DNA from 4 places in the Thalassotalea coralli genome. Region 2 is predicted to be linked to each of the others. Evidence: predicted binding sites of a transcription regulator. Region 2 holds the regulator's gene; each other region holds the start of a gene.

What was found. The regulator sigma-54, encoded in region 2, starts transcription at its own class of promoters, with help from an activator protein. The targets are predictions, from matches to a motif close to GTTGGCACGNNNNTNGNNT.
Region 1: a site for sigma-54 is predicted at 1,146-1,164, ahead of pdsR (proteobacterial dedicated sortase system response regulator). Genes of this name have one in related genera too.
Region 3: a site for sigma-54 is predicted at 1,303-1,321, ahead of ACOB80_RS13245 (DUF2884 family protein). Genes of this name have one in related genera too.
Region 4: a site for sigma-54 is predicted at 1,572-1,590, ahead of ACOB80_RS14695 (PEP-CTERM sorting domain-containing protein). Genes of this name have one in related genera too.

What each region holds. Positions count from the first base shown of each region.
Region 1 covers NZ_JBVVBK010000002.1:488,983-492,173, forward strand. The annotation lists gene ACOB80_RS07540 (MBL fold metallo-hydrolase) at 1-36, opposite strand, end outside; gene pdsO (sortase-associated OmpA-like protein PdsO) at 234-1,010, opposite strand; gene pdsR (proteobacterial dedicated sortase system response regulator) at 1,216-1,920, shown strand; gene pdsS (proteobacterial dedicated sortase system histidine kinase) at 1,924-3,191, shown strand, end outside.
Region 2 covers NZ_JBVVBK010000007.1:288,398-291,588, reverse strand. The annotation lists gene lptA (lipopolysaccharide transport periplasmic protein LptA) at 1-499, shown strand, start outside; gene lptC (LPS export ABC transporter periplasmic protein LptC) at 1-9, shown strand, start outside; gene lptB (LPS export ABC transporter ATP-binding protein) at 496-1,224, shown strand; gene ACOB80_RS17900 (RNA polymerase factor sigma-54) at 1,285-2,784, shown strand; gene hpf (ribosome hibernation promoting factor) at 2,809-3,096, shown strand; gene ptsN (PTS IIA-like nitrogen regulatory protein PtsN) at 3,108-3,191, shown strand, end outside.
Region 3 covers NZ_JBVVBK010000005.1:32,667-35,857, reverse strand. The annotation lists gene hpf (ribosome hibernation-promoting factor, HPF/YfiA family) at 33-389, shown strand; gene lepB (signal peptidase I) at 446-1,096, opposite strand; gene ACOB80_RS13245 (DUF2884 family protein) at 1,358-2,152, shown strand; gene ACOB80_RS13240 (tRNA-uridine aminocarboxypropyltransferase) at 2,265-3,005, shown strand; gene ACOB80_RS13235 (hypothetical protein) at 3,055-3,191, opposite strand, start outside.
Region 4 covers NZ_JBVVBK010000005.1:345,727-348,917, reverse strand. The annotation lists gene ACOB80_RS14700 (PEP-CTERM sorting domain-containing protein) at 1-378, shown strand, start outside; gene ACOB80_RS14695 (PEP-CTERM sorting domain-containing protein) at 913-1,506, opposite strand; gene rimO (30S ribosomal protein S12 methylthiotransferase RimO) at 1,838-3,191, shown strand, end outside.

The DNA.
Region 1 (3,191 bases), on a different contig from region 2:
TAACAATAAGAGTGGAAAAATTAAACACTTAACCATTGTGTGCCTCATAGCTGACAGGAGGATAAGATTTTAAGCTTATGTTTAACCAATAAAAAAAACCAGCGTTAACTGGTTTTTTTACTTTCAATAATCAAAGTAGAATTTAAAATGTTTAAATATTAGTGCTGACGTTTGGTGTTAATTGATGGGAGTTAACACGCGGTCAAAACACTGTTTTTTTGGTCAGTCACCTCCTAATTTTTAGCTGTATGTTGGTTGGTAGCTGGGTCTTGCTGAAGTTTGATAACTACTCTGCGGTCGTAGAAACTCACTTGGTTTTCATTATTTGCCACTACCGGTGCATTTTCGCCAAATGCATACAAGTGAATACGCTCCGGTTGAATACCTAAATTGATCAAGGCTTGTTTAACGGAATTTACGCGAGCAATTGAAAGTGCCTGATTAGTAGATTCACTCCCTTGTAAATCAGTGTAGCCAGACAAGTCTACGTTAAGGCTTGGTGTTGCCTGTAGTAATTTAGCCAAAGATTCAATTTGTTGATTGTAATGTGGTTTAATGTCACTTGACCCCGTTGGAAACTGTAAACTCATCATAAGATTTTCTGCTTGTAGCTGTGCAGACTCATGATTGTTTTGCTGAATAGCCAATAATTCTTGCTGATATGCCTGCTCAGCTTCAAAAAGCTTTTGTTGGTAGTTGTTTAACGCAATTTCAAATTCGTTCTTTTCCTCTGTTCGAGCTCTTGCTAGAATTTCACTTTCTTGTTCAGCATTATATCTAGATGCCATAATGATACCCGCTACGCCTGTCACGACAGCACCTACAGGCCCAGCAACGATAGCGCCTATAACAGCTCCTGTACCTAAGCCAATCGCTTCGTTATCTTGTTTTTCCGACTGTAATTGCTGTAGCTCTTCTTCCGCTGACTGCCCTGCTAAAGCAGGTGCAGAGCAAAGCGCTAAAGATAAAGTACAAGCAAGTAGTTTTTTGTTTAGAGTTAAAGTTGTCATCAGCAAATCCTAAAAGTGTGTGTCTGTTTGAGTTGTTCTTATTAAAACAAGTAATTAGGGCGATATTTGGTAGCAAAAAAGGCAATGTGGTGAGCAAATGTGGCAACAATATGGCAATTGCTAAAATTACGCGCTTTTCGCTCAATTTTTGTTTATAGTGCCGCTGTATCAACGCGGTTAGTTAAAATAAAGAGACGTTATGACCTTGAAGCACGTAGCCATTGTGGAAGACGAAGCAGCTATTAGAGAAAACTATGCAGATTTATTGCGCGCCCAAGGGTACCAAGTGCAAACCTATGCAAACCGCGAGTCGGCGACTCAGGCTTTTTCTTTAAAGTTACCGCATTTAGTCATTTTAGATATTGGTTTAGAGCAAGAATATGATGGTGGCTTTACTCTATGCCAATGGCTTAGAGGACAATCTGATACTTTGCCCATCATCTTTTTAACCGCACGAGACAATGACGTTGATACGGTAAGTGGCTTGCGCATAGGCGCAGATGATTATCTAACAAAAGATATCAGCCTCGCTCATTTAAGTGCTCGAATAGCAGCACTTTTTCGACGCCAAGACGCTATAAACAAACCAACTCCCGCTGATCATATTTTGCAACAAGGCGATTTAACCATTGATAGTCAGCGCATGACAATAGCGTGGAAGAAACAAACAGTTGATTTAACCATTACAGAATTTTGGATGATTCACGCGCTTGCTAAAAACCCTGGCCACGTTAAAAACCGTCAACAACTGATGCAAGATTCGAAAATTTATGTTGATGACAGTACGATTACTTCGCACATTAAACGTATTCGTAAAAAGTTTAATAAAATAGACTTGGCATTTGACTGTATCGAAACCGTATACGGCATGGGCTATCGCTGGAATCTGCACACAGTGAGCGAGCAATAGCTTGTGAAATTAAGATTTGGCCTCAGAAGTAAACTTCTTCTCCTTTCGACCTTTCTCATTACCATCCCTTGGTTTGGCTATCAATACGTATGGGAAATGGAAAAGTACCTACGCTTTGGCCAAGAAAAAACTATTATCGGTACCGCTCGCGCATTAGCTACTGCTTTGCATGAGCGGCCTAACCTTTTTAATAACCAAGCAAGCTTTTTACCCAGTGTTGAAAAGGGAAAAGATTTATACGGCTATCAGTTAACGCAACCCATTAACTTAGATGGTAAATTTACCGACTGGCCAGATTTCACAGTAAAAGCCCATTACTATGGTTTTAATAACCTGTTAGCCACAGAAGTTCCACTAAAACGCGAAGATGTCACCGTTCAGTTTACCGCAGCAGTGGGCAAGTACGATAAATATGTTTATTTTTTCCTGAGCGTTATAGACGACCATTTAATATTTCGTGGAAAGCAAGCATTAAGCATTGATAAAAACGACTTTATCACCTTAGCATTTACTACACCCAACAATGACTTTGTGCGCTTAGCCATCAGTAACAGACAAAGAGGCTGGCTAGATGCGTTTCAAATCAATCACCCTAGCGGCAGACCACAAGTAGCCAATTATATTCAAGGGCATTGGCTACCAACGAATCAAGGCTATAACGTTGAATTTAGAATTCCTTTGTCCAAATTCAGTGATAAATTGGCCTTTGCTGTGCACGATGTTGATCAACCTTTTGGCGACACGTTAGCGACGATAGCCAGTGCCGACACGCGCTCGGTAGATACCTTAGGCACGATCTTGGTTCCTTCGCCAGAGATAGAAAGAATTGTTAAAGGTATGAGCTATACCAATTCCAGTATTTGGGTAGTAGACCAACACCGACGGGTTTTAGCTAAAGCAGGTGACCTTCAGCAAGCCGACGGTTTATGGCAAAACAATCGTATCGCCAATCAAGATTCTGATTGGCATCAATCCTTAAAATCTTGGTTAAAACCCTTATTTGATCGCTTACTTACCGCACCGCCAAAAGATTTTGTCGATAAACTTTACGATGCGCAAAATTTAACGGGAGAGCATATCCAGTCAGCTTTAAACGGCACCCCGCAATCACAATGGCGCTTATCAGAAGATAAAAAGGCCGTAATATTGACAGCCGCATACCCTATATACATCAACAATAAAGTACAAGGTGCTGTTATTGTTGAAGAAACTAATAATGGTATAAGAACGGTACGCAACCAAGCACTAGAGAAATTATTCACCAGTATCTT
Region 2 (3,191 bases):
GCGCAATAGGTTACTGGCAGTCATTCTTTGTGCGACTTTTTCAGTAAACGGCTTTGCTGCCGATGACGACCTTAAGCAAAAAATACACGTTGACGCATCGCGTTCTGCTGGCGATCTAAAAAATAAAATATTTAGCTACATCGACAATGTCGTCATTACACAAGGCAGCTTAAAAATAAAAGCAGATCTCGTTCAAGTGTTATCAAATCCAGATTCAGAGCCAAAAACCTATATCGCAAAAGGGTCTCCAGCAACCTTCGAGCAAATTTTAGAAGATGGTACGCCTATTTATTTACAAGCCAATGAGATTACTTACGAGCCGGCAAAAAATACTATAGTCATTTCGGGTAATGCAGAATTAAGGCAAGCAGGAAGCATGGTAAAAAGTAGCGTGATTACCTATAACCTTCTAACTGAGCAAGTGCTTGCAGATAGTAAAGACAACGAACGAGTACAAACCACTCTTCAGCCGAAACAACTGGAAAAGCTTAAAAAATGAGTGCAGTGTTAAGTGCTAGCAATCTAGCTAAATCATATAAAGGCCGCCAAGTTGTAAAAAACGTTGGCTTATCTGTTGAAGCCGGGCAAATTGTTGGTTTACTTGGCCCTAACGGCGCTGGCAAAACCACGTCCTTTTACATGATTGTTGGCCTTGTTAACAATGACAAAGGCAAGATCACCTTAGATGGTGAAGACCTTACACTATTGCCTATGCATGAGCGCGCGCGTCGAGGCATTGGCTATCTGCCACAAGAAGCCTCGATTTTTAGAAAGCTAACTGTTTATCAGAACATTATGGCTATCTTAGAAACACGTAAAGATCTGAACGCTATCGAGCGAGAAGAAAAACTCGAACACTTAGTTGAAGAATTTAATATCGGTCACATTACCGAAAACACAGGCATGAGCCTATCTGGCGGTGAGCGTCGTCGCGTAGAAATTGCTCGTGCGTTAGCGGCTGATCCTAAATTTATATTGCTAGATGAACCCTTTGCTGGCGTAGACCCAATTTCTGTCGGTGATATTAAGAAAATTATTCTACACTTAAAGAACAAGGGAATTGGTATTCTAATTACTGACCACAATGTACGTGAAACCCTCGATGTGTGTGAACATGCTTATATCGTCAGTCATGGAGAATTAATCGCTCAAGGGAATGCAGATCAAATTTTAGCGAATCAACAGGTACGAGATGTATATCTTGGAGAGCAATTCACGTTATAGTTGTGATAAGCTGTTAAAAAAACAAAACCAATAACCTTGGAAAGGATAAGAATTAGATAAATGCGCCCTAGTCTTCAACTCCGTATTGGACAACAACTGACTATGACACCTCAGTTGCAACAAGCGATAAAATTGTTGCAGCTGTCAACGTTGGATCTACAACAAGAAATTCAAGAAGCGCTTGAAAGCAATCCTTTATTAGAAGTTGACGAAGCAGCTTCCGCTAACCAAGAATCTCAGCCTGATAATTTAGAACAAGCTTTTTCTGAAACAACGGAAACGCCTACGGCGAATGATGGCTCTGAAGACGCCTCGCCAACCATTGATGAAATCAGCACAACAGAAGCAATGGATAAGTCTGATATTCCAGAAGAGCTGAATATAGACACCACTTGGGATGAAAGTTTCAGTGCAGGCGTATCAAATACAGGTGCCGCTGCTCCTTCAGAAGATTTTGTTTATCAAGGTGAAACCACAGACTCCATTCAAGATCACCTTCGCTGGCAAATGGAATTAACACCATTTACTGAGACCGACGAAGCCATCGCAATGGCAATTATCGACGCTATTGACGATGCCGGTTATTTAACGGTAACCACCGAAGATATTTTAGAATCTCTTGGCTTAGAAGATGTTGAATTGGATGAAGTAGAAGCTGTGCTTAAGCGCATCAACGTATTCGATCCAGTTGGTGTCGGTGCCCGCTCTATTCCTGAGTGTCTAATTATTCAATTAAACCAATTTGATAAAGATACGCCTTGGCTAGAAGAAGCCAAGCTAATCATTGGCGAGCACATTGACTTACTAGGTAACCGTGACTATCGCACCATCATGCGTAAGACACGCTTGAAAGAAGACCAATTACGCGAAATTATTCGTTTGATCCAGTCACTAGATCCTAGACCGGGCGACTCAGTGATCAAACAAGAAGAGCAATACATTATTCCTGATGTATCTGTTGAAAAGAAAAATGGTCGTTGGGTGGTTGAACTAAATCCAGATACTGCGCCTCGCCTTTCAGTAAACCAACAATATGCTTCTATGGCGCGTTCGATGAAAAATTCTAACGATAGCCAATTTATTCGTTCTAATTTGCAAGAAGCCAAATGGTTTATCAAGAGCTTAGAAAGCCGTAACGATACACTATTAAAAGTAAGTAACTGCATTGTTCAGCGCCAACAAGGGTTCTTTGAGCATGGCCCAGAAGCTATGCGCCCAATGGTTCTTAACGACATTGCCGAAGCTGTAGATATGCATGAATCTACGATTTCACGTGTAACCACACAAAAATACATGCACACCCCACGCGGGATATTTGAACTAAAATATTTCTTCTCTAGCCATGTGAGTACGGAAAATGGCGGAGAGTGTTCTTCCACTGCGATCAGAGCTTTAATTAAAAAGCTGGTCGCAGCAGAAGTGCCAGCGAAACCACTGAGCGATAGTAAAATGGCTGAGTTGTTAGCTGAGCAGGGCATAAACGTTGCAAGACGGACCATAGCCAAATATAGAGAGTCTCTAGGCATTCCACCGTCTAATCAGCGTAAAAGTTTACTGTAAACCTTGAAAGAAGGATGAGAGCTTATGCAAATTAATCTTGCTGGACACCATGTAGAAATCACTGAACCTATGCGCGATAGCGTTAATAAAAAGTTTGCAAAGCTTGAGCGACATTTTGATCACATCAACAATGTCTATGTAGTACTTACCGTAGAGAAGCTCAACCAAATTGCGGAAGCAACTGTTCATTTAAACGGTACCGAAGTTCACGCCAAAGCACAGAATGAAGACATGTATGCTTCTATTGATTCTTTAGTGAACAAACTCGATAAACAAATCCTCAAATATAAAGGCAAAATAAGCCAACACTAGTTTCAACTTCAATGAAAATATCCGACATCATGACAGAGAACTGCACTTTATGTGCAGTTCCTGCTACTAGTAAAAAAAGAATCCTAGAAATCATT
Region 3 (3,191 bases), on a different contig from region 2:
ATAGATGAACATGACAAAAAGAAGGAATAGATATGAAGATAAATGTATCAGGTCACCATGTAGAAATTACAACATCTATTCGTGAGCACATTGAAGAAAAACTTTCCAAAATAGCTTCTCATTTTCCTACATTAATATCGCTCGATGCCATTATTTCAAAGGAGCACGGAACACATCGAGTAGAGCTAAGTACAAATTATGAAGGTGGTGCAGTGGCAACGTCAGCAGATGATGAAATAATGTACCCTGCGATTGCTAAAGCGACTAAAAAGCTTGATGCAGCACTAAAACACAGAAAAGGACAACTTAAAGCGAATTTACATAGTAAGCCAACGTCTTCGGATCACGAAGTAGCTTATGAAAGAGTTCAAACTCTCGACTTAACTTAATCTATTTATCTGGCAGTGAGTGAACTAGGGTGTTTACTCACTGCACTTCAATCAATCTAATCAATTATTAGCCCAGTGCGGCCCCAACGAGGAATAAAGTAATTATCGTAATCGAGTGAAAATGCGATTCGGTCACTTTTACCAATTATTTCGTGTCTAGGAACAAAACCGATTACACGAGAATCTGCACTTTGATCTCTATTATCACCAAGTACTAGGTAGTGGTTAGCGGGCACTTTTACCGTGTTAAAGTTACTAAAGCTACTATTTTTCTCAGTTAGCTGTATGGTGTGGCTAGCAAAGTCATTTGATTCTTTAAAAATAATGCTATCATCTGACGCTTCAACTAACTGATAAGTTAATACGTTTCCATTGACGATAAGTTGGTTATTGATGAGTGCTACTGTGTCACCAGGAATCCCAATAACGCGTTTTATGAGCCTTTTATTAGCAACGCTTGATTCAAAAATAATGATATCGTTAATTTGCGGGTCACTTAGCTTTTTAATAGAAGTTAACGTAAAAGGAATACGAATATCATAAGCGAGTTTGTCAATTAACACTCTGTCTCCTTCTACGATTGTAGGTTTCATCGAGCCAGTTGGAACGTCATTCCAATCTGCAACCGCACTTCTAAATACTAACATTAATGCAATAAATACGATAAAGCCGCGATTGTCATGCCATATGCTTTTTAATGATTTCATCTAAATTAATCCCTTCTAAAGTGTTTTGTTACAGGGTTAGTCGTTATTCTGAAGAAATTATTACGATTAATTGTTGTAGCGAGTTGAAAGTGTCGTTGGTCAATTAAGCTAATAAGAGGCTAATATCACTAAAACCTGTTTTCAAAACGAAAAGTCGAGAATAGCTTGTTTTGTATAAAAGCTAATAAATACAAAAAGATAATTATTGTGGCATTGTGTTTGTATAGTTAAGTGTGTCATCGAATAAATAAGGACAAAATAATGAGAACTTTGATTGCAAGCACACTTTTATTATCGACTACAGCTTTTGCCCATGATTCCCACTTTTCAACTGATTCATGTGAAGCCTCTCTAAATGCAGGATTAAACATCAACAAAAACCATGTTGAGTTTACAAAAAATGACAAAGTTCTATATCGTATTGAACAAGATAAATACTTAATTATCGACGGTGATACAATTTCTTTATCTGGAGAACAGCAACAGCTTGTAACTGATTACTCAACGGAAATTAGAGAGCTAGTTCCACAAGTAAAAGATGTTGCAATTGAGGCGGTACAGTTAGCAACTGAAGGCATCAATCTAGCTTTTAATGAACTGCTTGGTGATGGCAACTCCATTTCGACCGATTTAACTACTGAGTTAAATACCATTAAAGACGAAGTGAACAGTAAATTTGATAGCGGTGAGTTTTCAATTGATGAACATGGTAATTTACAATCTGACTTCTTTGGTGAAGAGTTTGACGAACGTGTTGAGCAAGCTGTAGAAAATATAGTACAAAAATCTCTGGGAAGTTTGTTAATCGCACTAGGTCAGCAAATGGTTTTCTCTGGTGGTGATATGGATGCGTTAGAGACTAAGATGGAGAAGTTTGGCGAACAAATTGAAAGTGAGATGGAACAACGTAGCCAGGAACTTGAGCATAAAGCAGAAAGACTTTGTGATAATGTTTACACCATTGACCGCCTTGAAGAGAAATTAAAGTCTTCTATAAAGGGTTTTCCTCAAACTGATGTGATTGATACTAAGAATACCAGTCGTAATAGAGCTTAATAATTATTAAATTGTTAAATGATAAAGTAAAAGCGCAGCAATAGCTGTGCTTTTACTTTATCTGTGTTTTCGTGAATAATGAGCAGCCTTATACCGACGGTACGCTTAGTTCATGCATCGAATTCACAAGCTCTATCAACAAAGAAAACAAGCTTCGACTAAACCTTTTAATGCGCGAGGGAAGGGGGTAGATAGGTGCACACTTTGTTTAGTTGCCAAGCATAATTGTATTTGCGCATGGCGTAAACCTGCCAAAAGTCGAGCGGCTTTTTTGATTGTTTATCATGACAAAGAAGTACTGAAACCGAGTTCTACAGGTAAGCTAATAGCAGACATAATTCCAGAAACGTATGGTGTTATTTGGCAACGTACAGAGTCTAATCCGTTAGTGATAAAGCTTCTTGCAAGTGAAGATTATTATCCAATAATTGTATTTCCTCATAGCTTTGCTAAGCCTGAACAACAGAAAGTGCATCAATTAGACGATTCTCTAATTCCAAATAATAAACAGCCTTTGTTTATTATGATTGATGCAAGTTGGCGTGAAGCTCGGAGAATATTTAATAAAAGCCCGTATTTACAGAATATTCCTATGTTTTCCTTATCTAACGAATGTTTGTCAAACCTTAAGCAGGTGAATGCCTACAATATTCGAAAAGTGGATAACTCAGCTCATTTTTCTACGGCTGAAATAGCAAGCCAAGTATTACTTAGTTTTGGGGAGAGGCGAAACAGTCAGTTGTTGCATCAATGGCTTAGTGTGTTCAACTATTATTATCAAGAAAGCGTTTGCCAAGAAAACAAAGGCGACTCAAGCGCGCTAGCGCAGTATATTCGACTTTTAAAAGCATAAAAAAAAGCGACTTATTAGTCGCTTTTTCATATTTATAATTCGTTCAGTTTTACTGATTCTTTTTTCTGCGAGTTACCGCTAAACCTAAAGTACCTAGTAAAAACAGTAACGCTGTTTGAGGAGCAGAAACTTTAATAGTATCGTCCGGCGTAAATGAAGCTAAACCTTCAATAATGTCATTTGCAC
Region 4 (3,191 bases), on a different contig from region 2:
AAGCGTGACGCTGCATTCTATAACGGTGAATATACTTATTTATTTAATAGAAGTTTATCAACGGTAAATATCAACTCAGATACAGCTTCTGTGCAATCAAGCACACAATGGTACGGAACATCTGCAGTAGACATTTCTAACGGAGATAGATACTACTCTTCTATTGGAAGCTCTAGCGGTGTTAATACGTTTAGAGTTAGTGCTGATAATACAGTGACTAATTATGCTTCAGAAAATCCATCTGGCTATCACGCTACCTCGGTAGTTGGCGGCAGTGCCTTCACGGCAATAAACCCAATTCCTGAACCTGCAGCATTTGCGTTAATGGGTTTTGGATTGTTTGGCCTAGCGTGTACTCGCCGTCGTAAAAGTAAATAAACGCCGCGAGCTGCAAAGTAAGTTGTGACCACATTACAGTGGTCACTTCCATAAGACCATGCATAGCTAAAGCATGTGTGTTTTTTTAATTGTTATTCTGTTGAAACCAGCTGATTGATATAACCGCTTTTATCTAGGATAACGATACCTTCTTTAATGTAACGACCTTTCTCATTAACTGCAGACACTTTGTTATAGACTAGTAAAACGTCACTTACCCTACTCAGAGATTTTGATTGCTTAGTTGTTAAAAAAAGGGGGGGTTGTGGTCTGTTAGTAAACAATTAATGGTAGCACTATACTGCTGAACCATTCGATCCTTCACCAGCATTGCCCGTGACTTTCGATAATAGTCAAATCTGTAGTGATTGAATCGGATTTGTTATGCTTAGTTTCTTGAGTTAACTTGAGAGTAATTTTACAGCGTTAAGTTCTTCTCTCTCACTTTTTAGATTCTTTACAATAGTTATAGATAATATAAGCCAACAAAAAAGCACCAACGAATGGTGCTTTTACTTGGCAATAAAGCTTGTATTATTGCTTTTTCAGTTTTCGAGACGCTAAACCGATAATACCTAATGCGAAGACCGCGAGGGTAGAAGGTTCAGGAACCTTTGTTGAATCACCTATGTTTACCGTTATACCATCCCTTAAACTTGCATAATTACCAGTGTATGGACCAATGAACGACGTATTGTAAGTACCTTCATTGAAGGCTGAGAATGCCATACTTGATAACAATGTACCTGTAATAGAAACAGTTGTTCCAGAAGTTTGGCTTCCTGGACTTCCACCACGTAAACCTAGAGCATAGCTACTCCCTGTGTTGTATCCTCGATAGAAATCACTAAATGCAAAGCTTTGATCGCCAAAAGTAAAGCTTCCTGAACCAGCAGTAATACTAAATGCAGTACGGTTTTCTGAAGCCCATAAATTTGAAATAGCACTAGCATTTAGCCAAATGCCGTTATACATATGGCCCGAGGATGTTAATACATCTGAGCCACTAAGGTTGAATTCAGCGAAGCCACCATTATCTTTAATATCAATAATTAACCCAGCATTGGCAATTCCACTCAAAGATAAAACTACACCAGCTACAGCCGCTTTTAACATTTTTACATTCATTTTATTTCCTTTGTAAAACATTCCCTTAGGAGGATGGATATCATTTTGTTAATAAAATTACCTGCAAGCGCTTATCGTGCCAAATTTTAAAAAGTTTTACTTTTCAGTATGTTAGGTTTTTTTGTATAGTGGGTTAAGCATAGTTAACTAAAAAGTGTAAAATTTACAGACACTTACGAGTTATGCAGCGCAGTGCGTTAAAGTTGCGTATTAAGGGGGTGAAACCGTTCAATTTAACTTAGATATTAAAAAAGACTTTGATTCACTAACAGGGTACTTATCCTGTATAATCCGCCCACTAAAAATCATCTCAACCATCAATGAGCGCACTATGACTGTTGAACAATTCGATCCTTCTCAAGCTAAGCAAACGACAACGCTAGAAACACCTAACAAGGTGATTGAAGAGCAAGCGGCGAAAGTCGACCATAGTCAAACCAATGGCTCGCGTATTGGTTTCGTTTCACTGGGCTGTCCTAAGAACCTTGTGGATTCAGAGCGCATTCTTACTCAGCTTCGCACTGAAGGTTACGATGTTGTGCCTAGCTATGACGATGCAGATATGGTGATTGTAAACACCTGTGGCTTTATTGACTCAGCGGTGCAGGAATCATTAGATACGATCGGTGAAGCGCTAGCAGAAAACGGCAAAGTTTTAGTGACGGGGTGTTTAGGGGCGAAAGAAGACGAGATTACGGAAATTCACCCTAATGTTCTTGGTGTTACTGGCCCACACGCTTATGAAGAGGTATTGAGCCAAGTTCATGAGCACTTAGAAAAGCCGAAACACAATCCTTTTGTGGATTTGATCCCTGATCACGGAGTAAAGCTAACGCCTAAGCATTTTGCTTACTTAAAAATATCTGAAGGTTGTAACCATCGTTGTACTTTCTGCATTATTCCATCGATGCGTGGCGATTTAGATTCTCGCCCGGTTGGCGAAGTTATCGGTGAAGCGAAGCGTTTAGCGAATGCTGGCGTAAAAGAGTTGCTCGTAATCTCTCAAGATACGTCTGCATATGGAGTTGATGTAAAACATAAGATGGATTTTGCTGAAGGCATGCCAGTTAAAACCCATATGAAAGCACTTTGTCAGGAGTTGGCAAAATTAGGTGTTTGGGTTCGCTTACATTATGTTTACCCATATCCGCATGTAGACGACATTATTCCGTTAATGGCGGAAGGAAAAATACTGCCGTATCTAGACATTCCGTTCCAACATGCTAGTAAGCGTATTCTTAAGTTGATGAAGCGTCCTGGCAGCTCTGATCGTGTTTTAGAGCGTATCAAGAAGTGGCGAGAAATTTGTCCAGAATTAGTCATTCGTTCAACTTTTATTGTTGGTTTTCCGGGAGAAACAGAAGAAGAGTTTGAAGAGTTATTAGACTTTTTACGCGAAGCTCAGTTAGACCGCGTTGGTTGTTTTAAATATTCTCCAGTTGAAGGTGCAACCGCTAACGATTTACCTGATCATGTTGCAGAAGATGTGATGGAAGACAGGCTTCAGCGCTTCATGGCAGTACAAGCTGAAATTAGTGCAGCTAAATTACAAGCGCGAATCGGTCAAGAATATCTCGTTATTATCGATGAAGTTAATGGTGAAGGCGCTGTAGGTCGCTCGTATATGGACGCACCTGAAGTAGATGGTAAAGTTTATCTAACTGATGAATTTGATGTAAAACCAG